2 linked regions of the Crateriforma conspicua genome follow. Each later gene encodes a partner of the first gene's protein in a complex. Links are inferred from orthologs where the notes say so. Each region holds a gene or a part of one and is shown in the gene's direction. Other genes may lie near its edges. The genes, in order: Mal65_RS22795 and odhB.

The links.
Region 2: Mal65_RS22795 (region 1) and odhB share a complex: the UniProt entries of both Bacillus subtilis proteins name them as parts of the 2-oxoglutarate dehydrogenase (OGDH) complex. The link is inferred for Crateriforma conspicua from one-to-one orthologs.

What each region holds. Positions count from the first base shown.
Region 1 is NZ_CP036319.1:6,226,965-6,230,667, forward strand. Bases 161-3,540 are described here. They hold Mal65_RS22795 (2-oxoglutarate dehydrogenase E1 component), read left to right. Parts: upstream 161-493; coding sequence 494-3,340; downstream 3,341-3,540. Other genes in these bases: Mal65_RS22790 (ABC-F family ATP-binding cassette domain-containing protein), read right to left, coding at 161-192; Mal65_RS22800 (CPBP family intramembrane glutamic endopeptidase), read right to left, coding at 3,426-3,540. In the rest of the region: more of Mal65_RS22790, read right to left, coding at 1-160; more of Mal65_RS22800, read right to left, coding at 3,541-3,703. UniProt on the Bacillus subtilis protein: E1 component of the 2-oxoglutarate dehydrogenase (OGDH) complex which catalyzes the decarboxylation of 2-oxoglutarate, the first step in the conversion of 2-oxoglutarate to succinyl-CoA and CO(2).
Region 2 is NZ_CP036319.1:2,506,746-2,510,000, forward strand. Bases 44-2,975 are described here. They hold odhB (2-oxoglutarate dehydrogenase complex dihydrolipoyllysine-residue succinyltransferase), read left to right. Parts: upstream 44-802; coding sequence 803-2,149; downstream 2,150-2,975. Other genes in these bases: Mal65_RS09645 (exonuclease/endonuclease/phosphatase family protein), read right to left, coding at 44-385; Mal65_RS09655 (DUF1559 family PulG-like putative transporter), read left to right, coding at 2,149-2,975. Outside these bases: more of Mal65_RS09645, read right to left, coding at 1-43; more of Mal65_RS09655, read left to right, coding at 2,976-2,994; Mal65_RS09660 (hypothetical protein), read right to left, coding at 3,012-3,255. UniProt on the Bacillus subtilis protein: E2 component of the 2-oxoglutarate dehydrogenase (OGDH) complex which catalyzes the second step in the conversion of 2-oxoglutarate to succinyl-CoA and CO(2).

The sequences.
Region 1 (3,703 bases):
GTGATGAATGACCTCGCCCTGTTCCAGTTCCTCCTCCCCCAGCAAGACCCGCAACAGCGTTGATTTCCCGGCACCGTTTCGACCGACGAATCCAACCTTTTTGTCGTCCACCAGCGACACCTCGGCGGCCTCCAGCAGCACCTGGTCGCCGAAGCGTTTATGGGCATCGCGGACTTGGATCAGAACGGCCATCGTTGGTTCAAAATTTCTCGGAACTAAGCTGTCATCAAGTGGATCGGCGACCACAATTGGCGACCGATCGATCAACCTATCAAGCTAAGTCCGATTCACAAGGTCGCGGTGAAGGGTTCGTCGGTGACAGTGTCCTGGGAAATCGAGCGAATCGGGCAGTGAATCGACTACCACGGGCGTGGTCCATTCCGTACAGTGGACCAGACCAACGACACGCGCATTCGCAACGCCCGTGTTTGCACACCGCATTCAAGCTTGACCACCGCGATCATCCCGTCCGTGTTGGGCCCCTGCCGCCGCCATGAATAGCTATAGCTTGGACTACATCGATGACCTGTACGTCCAATACGTTCGCGATCCGTCGAGCGTCTCTGAAACCTGGCGTCAGTATTTCGAGCAATTTTTGGTCGGTGCGGGTGCTCCCATTTCCACCGGTAACGCCGGGGGCAACGGAGCGGCCGGCAAGGCCGCGGCGGGCGGCAACGGTGCCGGCCACCTGACCGGCGACGGTTCGATGTCGGCAACCGCCCTACAGGCCCCCCCGGGATCGACGGGAAATGTGGTGGCCGACCAAGCACTTTGGATGGCCCGCATCCAAGACCGCATCGATCAACTGGTTCGGGAATATCGTGTCCGCGGGCACCTGATCGCTGATTTGGACCCGCTGGGGCTGAACCGACAGGACTGCCCCGAATTAAGCCCGGCCAGTCACGGACTTAGCGACGACGACCTGAAGCGTCCTTTCGACAGCAGCATTCTGGAAAACGTCACGGGCCCGACGCTGGACGTGATCCTTAGCAAGTTGCAGAACACGTATTGCCGGGGCATCGGCGCCCAGTTCATGCATATCGACAATCGCAACATCCGCGATTGGCTGCAAAAACGGATGGAAACGACCGAAAACCGTTTGGACCTGTCGCACGACGTCCAACGGCGGATCTATGCACGGCTGGCCGACGCGTCGATTTTCGAAGAATTCGTGCGCCGCAAGTTCGTCGGTGCCAAGACGTTTTCGCTCGAAGGCGCCGAAACGCTGATCCCGATGATCGACCTGGCTTTGGAAAAAGCGGGACAGCACAACGTCAAAGAAGTCGTCATGGGCATGGCCCACCGCGGCCGATTGAACGTGATGGCCAACATTCTGAAAAAGCGGGCCATGAACATCTTTTGGTCGTTCGACGATCCGCGGCCCGAACTTCACCGCGGCGGCGGCGACGTCCGCTACCACCTGGGCTACAGCAGCGACTGGACGACATCGGCCGGCGACTCGATCCATATCTCGCTGTGCTTCAATCCCAGTCACCTGGAATTCGTGAATACCGTCGCCCAAGGTCGTTCACGCTGCAAGCAAGACAATCGCGGCGATGATCGACGCGAAGAAGTGATGACGATCCTGATCCACGGCGACGCGGCGTTTGCCGGCGAAGGCGTGGTCCAGGAAATGTTGAACATGAGCCAACTGGAAGGCTATCGCACCGGCGGCACGCTGCACATCATCATCAACAACCAGGTCGGGTTCACCACGTTGCCACGCGACGGACGCAGCACCACCTATGCGACCGACGTCGCCAAGATGCTGCAGATCCCGATTTTTCACGTCAACGGCGAAGACCCCGAAGCGGTCGCTCAAGTCGTCAACTTGGCAATGGATTTCCGCAAGGCATTCCATCGTGACGTCGTGATTGACTTGTACGCCTTTCGCCGCTGGGGTCACAACGAGGGCGACGAACCGCGATTCACCCAACCGCGGATGTACAGCGAAATCGATCGCCGCGCCACGGTTCGCGAAAAATACCTGGAACGCCTGTTGTCGCTGGGCAAAATCACCGCCGAAGAAGCGGAAGAGATCAATCGCGAACGAACCGAAAAACTGGAAACGGAATTCGAAGCCAGCAAGAACGAACCGTTCGTTGCCGACACCCAAACTTTGGCGGCCAACTGGGCCGACTACCACGGCGGCCCCGAACCGGCCGACCCGGTCGACACCACCTATGACAAAGAACGGCTGGGACAATTGATCGACCGGTTGACCCGGTTGCCTGAGGGATTCTCTCAGCACAAAAAGCTAAAACGTCCGATGCAACAGCGTCGGGAAATGGCCGAGGGCAACCGGCGTGTTGATTGGGCCACTGCCGAAGCGGCCGCCTTTGCCAGTCTGTTGGTCGAAGGACATCCGATCCGCATCACCGGCCAAGATTGCGAACGCGGCACGTTCAGCCAACGGCACGCGGTTTTGCACGACGTAAAGACCGGCGAAACCTACACACCGCTGTCCCACCTGACCGACGACCAAGCCCGTCTGGAGCTTTACAACAGCCCGCTTAGCGAAGCGGGCGTGCTGGGCTTTGAATACGGTTATTCCCTGGACTGTCCCGGTGGCTTGGTCGCTTGGGAAGCACAATTCGGTGACTTTTGGAACTGTGCCCAAGTCATCGTTGACCAGTTCATCGCGTCGGCCGAAGACAAATGGAACCGGCTGTCCGGCCTGGTCATGTTGCTGCCGCACGGCTTTGAAGGCCAAGGCCCGGAACACTGTAGCGCCCGGATCGAACGTTTCCTTGCGATGGCGGCCGAAGACAACATCCAAGTTTGTCAGCCGACAACGCCGGCCCAGTACTTCCACCTGTTGCGTCGCCAAGTGCTGATGAAGTGGCGCAAGCCGCTGATTGTTCTGACGCCCAAAAGCCTGCTGCGACACCCGGAAGTGACCAGCCCGCTGAAAATCCTGGCCAAGTCTCACTTCAAAAAGATCCTTCCCGACCGAAAGGTTCGCTTAGAAGGCTGTCAACGTTTGCTGCTGTGCACCGGCAAGATCTATTACGACTTGCTGGATGCGCGTCAACAAAAAGAGCTCGACGGTGTTCCCATCATGCGACTGGAACAGCTTTATCCGCTGCAGGTCGACGAGTTCTTCGGCGCCTTGGAAGGATTGGCCGAGGGAAGCGAGATCGTTTGGGTCCAGGATGAACCCCGAAACATGGGCGCTTGGCCCTACCTGAAACTGAACTTCGGCGACCAACTGCTGCAGAAGTACAAGTTTCGGGAAGTCACCCGCAGCGAATCGGCCAGCCCCAGCACCGGCAGCATGGCCACCCACAAGCTGGAACAATCCGAATTGATCGAAGAAGCTTTCGCCGGATTGTCTTAAGACGACACGGCGTTGCTGATTCATTGATCGCCACGTCGTGACGCGATTGACATGCCGCGGCCAAACGCAATCTCCGCGTTGTGTCCTACCGCCCGCCAAGTACCGTTTCGGGCATTTCCACGGCATCCGCATCGTCAGCATCCCGCTCACGCGCGCTTTGCCAATAACCAGGCCACAAACAAACGGCAAAGAAGATCGCTCCGACGATCGTCGCGCTCCAGCCGACAACGGTCTGTGTTTCCTCGGTCCAACCCAGCCACATCACCAACAGGCGATAAGCATTCAGCCCGCTGTTGACGAAAATGTGGCAACCGATCGTCGGCCAAATGGAATCGCTGCGATAGGCCAGGTAGCCGAACCAAC
Region 2 (3,255 bases), 3.7 Mb from region 1 along the record:
TCGGTGTGGCGACGGGCACGTTGGCTTTGGCGAACGTGTTACGAATCACCGACGTGTCACTATCGAAATCGGGACCGCCGGTGGAGTCCTCCTTGCCGGACTTTCCCGCCAGGCCGTCGCCGTTCCACCATGACGTGAACGGATTGGGCTGTGATGCCGCCGGCACGACGCTGGCCGTTTGCATTCCGGTCCCCGGGGTCAAGGGATCGGATCGGTTGGCGGCAAAGCTGACGCGGTCCGTATCGACGGTATCGCCGGATTTGGGACGTACCGACACGCGATCCAGTCCCGACACTTCGTAATGTTTGACGAAGTACCATCCGCCGCCGACGACGACCAGCAGGGCGATGCCGGTCTGGATCAAATATCCACGGTGTTCAGACATCGCGATGGGGACTCCGGCAAACGATCGAAGGAACCTTCCTTTGGAATCAGGTGACTCGTTTCTATGGAATCGGACCGTCACACCGTGATGCTTTGGGCGCAAGTGGTTCGCCCATGCCGCCTGGTGAACTTTGGGTGCAGAAGATCCAGCACCTAGGGATCGAACCAGATTTAACGCTTCACCGAATCAACACGAATGACCGCGAAATGCCGGCGGCGCCGGCCTGACACCACCACGTCGGATCGGTATTCTTTATGGGGTGGCTGCGACGTCTTGGTCGGTCCCGGACGCCGAATCGGCGCCGGTGATCGTACGTTGCCCCACAGACGAACCATGGCCGGTCGGTGGTCTTCCCCGGCGGCAACGCCCCGTCGGCATCCCACGTTCCGCCCTTTAGAACGGAAGTCAGAAACGATCGTGAGCGATCTTGTTAGCGTCGAAGTCCCCACCGTGGGCGAATCCATTTCCGAAGTCCAGATCGGCCAGTGGCTGAAATCCGAAGGCGACCACGTGGCCGCCGGCGAAGACTTGGTGGAAATCGAAACGGAAAAGGCGTCCGTTCAAATCCCGGCGCCCGTGGCCGGCGTGCTGACGTCGATCCAGAAGAAAGAGGAAGAATTCGCGACCGTCGGTGAAGTCATCGCGTCGATCCAGCCCGGCGAAGCTCCCGCCGGCGGTGGCGGCGGCAAATCGGCATCGTCCCAGTCCGCCGCACCGACACCCGCCCCGGCAGCCCCCAGTCCCGCACCTGCTTCGTCGGCACCCGCCGGCAAGGGCGGTTTCGTGATGCCGGCCGCCCAGCGTTTGTTGGACGAACACGGCCTGCGTGGCGACCAGGTCCCGGCCACCGGACCCGGCGGTCGATTGCTGAAGGAAGACGTGGTGGCCTACATCCGATCGCGGCCTACCGATCCCGCCCCGTCGGCTGCCCCCGCAACGACTCGGCCCGATGGACCGACCACCGCGGCATCGACCACCCCGACGGCATTCCAACCGCCCGCCGCCCCCATGACACCGGCCCAGCGTCCGACGATCGACGGATCGCTGATGACCAGTTCGCTGCACCGGGGCGAAGAAGTCAAACCGATGAGCATGTTGCGGCGGACGATCGCCGCACGCTTGGTCGAAGCCCAACAAACCGCTGCCCTGTTGACGACGTTTAACGAAATCAACATGCAGCCGGTGATGGACATCCGTAACAAGTACAAACAAAGCTTTCACGAAAAGCACGGTGTGAAGCTGGGCTTCATGTCCTTCTTTGCCAAAGCGTCTGTCGAAGCCCTGCGACGATTCCCGGCCGTCAACGCGGAGATCCGTGACGCGAACATCGTCTACAAGAATTACCAAGACATCGGCATCGCGATCGGTGGCGGCAAAGGACTTGTGGTACCGATTTTGCGTAACGTTGAACGCATGTCGTTCGCGGAAATCGAACGGTCCATCGGGGACTATGCGCGGCAGGCCGGCGAAAACCGGTTGCAGCCGGCGGATCTGATGGGCGGAACGTTCACCATCAGCAACGGCGGAATCTATGGTTCGCTGTTAAGCACCCCGATCGTTAATCCGCCACAAAGCGGGATTTTGGGTCTGCACTCGATCCAAGAACGACCGGTCGCCGAAGACGGCCAAGTCGTGATCCGTCCGATGATGTACGTCGCGTTGACCTATGACCATCGGATCGTCGATGGTCGCGAAGCGGTCGGTTTCCTGACGACAATCAAAGAAGTGATCGAAGATCCAGCAAGAATGTTTTTAGAGGTGTGATGAAGTCGACAAGCACGCAATCGGAATCGTGGCCGACCTTACGGAGTGGCCGCGGTGTGGGCGAAGTCGTTTTCGTGCTGTTCTTGGTCGCGTTGATTGTCGCCCTGGCAATCCCATGGATGCTGCAGTCGCGACAACGATCGCGACGCATTATCTGTCAGACGCACTTGCAACGGATCGCCACGGCGCTGGGTTCGTACCATTCGACGTTCGGACATTATCCCTCAGGCACCTGGGACGAATCATCGGCGGTTTGTAATGACCCCACCGGGTTCCACCACAATTGGCTGACCGGCTTGATCGCCCGAATGGATCATCCGGAATTGGCCGAATCGATCGATCGGTCGGCCAGCATTTATTCGCCGTCCAACACGATGGTGCTGCAGACCGTCGTTCCCGAACTGCGTTGCCCCGCTTTTGACGGGGTGCCCGAAAACGTGACCTGCTATGCGGGCAATCAGGGTTCGGTCGAAACGCCGATCGCGCCGGACAACAACGGCGTCTTGATGGCCAACGTTTTCTTGGACGCCGACGGTGTAAGTGATGGTTTGGAATACACGGTGTTCGTCGGCGAAAAACTGCCGTTGCCGGACGACCACGGTTGGGCCAGCGGCACCCGATCATCGATCCGCAACGGCGGGCATTCGATCAACGTGTCGAAAACGTTGGTTCCCGGCGACGACGCTACCACGACATTGGGCGTCGTCGGCGGCTTCGGCAGCGATCACGTGGACGGGGCGCACGTGTTGTTGGGCAGCGGACGTTGGTCCTTTGTTGCCGACAACATCGACCTGACGACGCTGCGTCAGATGACCGATCGAGCCGACGCGCAGACGACTGAGTGATGGTGATCGCTTTTCGCTCAGGCTTCGGCGACAAACAAACGTCGCCGAATGTCGGCCAAGACGGGTTGGTCTTTGTCACCCAGCCCCGACTTTCGCTGGACCAATTGCACCGCGGCATCGAACGCGTCGACCGACACCATGATCGCCGCAGGATGTTTCATCCCCGCGGCTTCGGTTAAATGATCGATCAATTGCATCGACTTGCGATCCAAACGATGGGCGTGCCCCAAGTCCAGCAACAATTGATGCGGCGAATTTTCG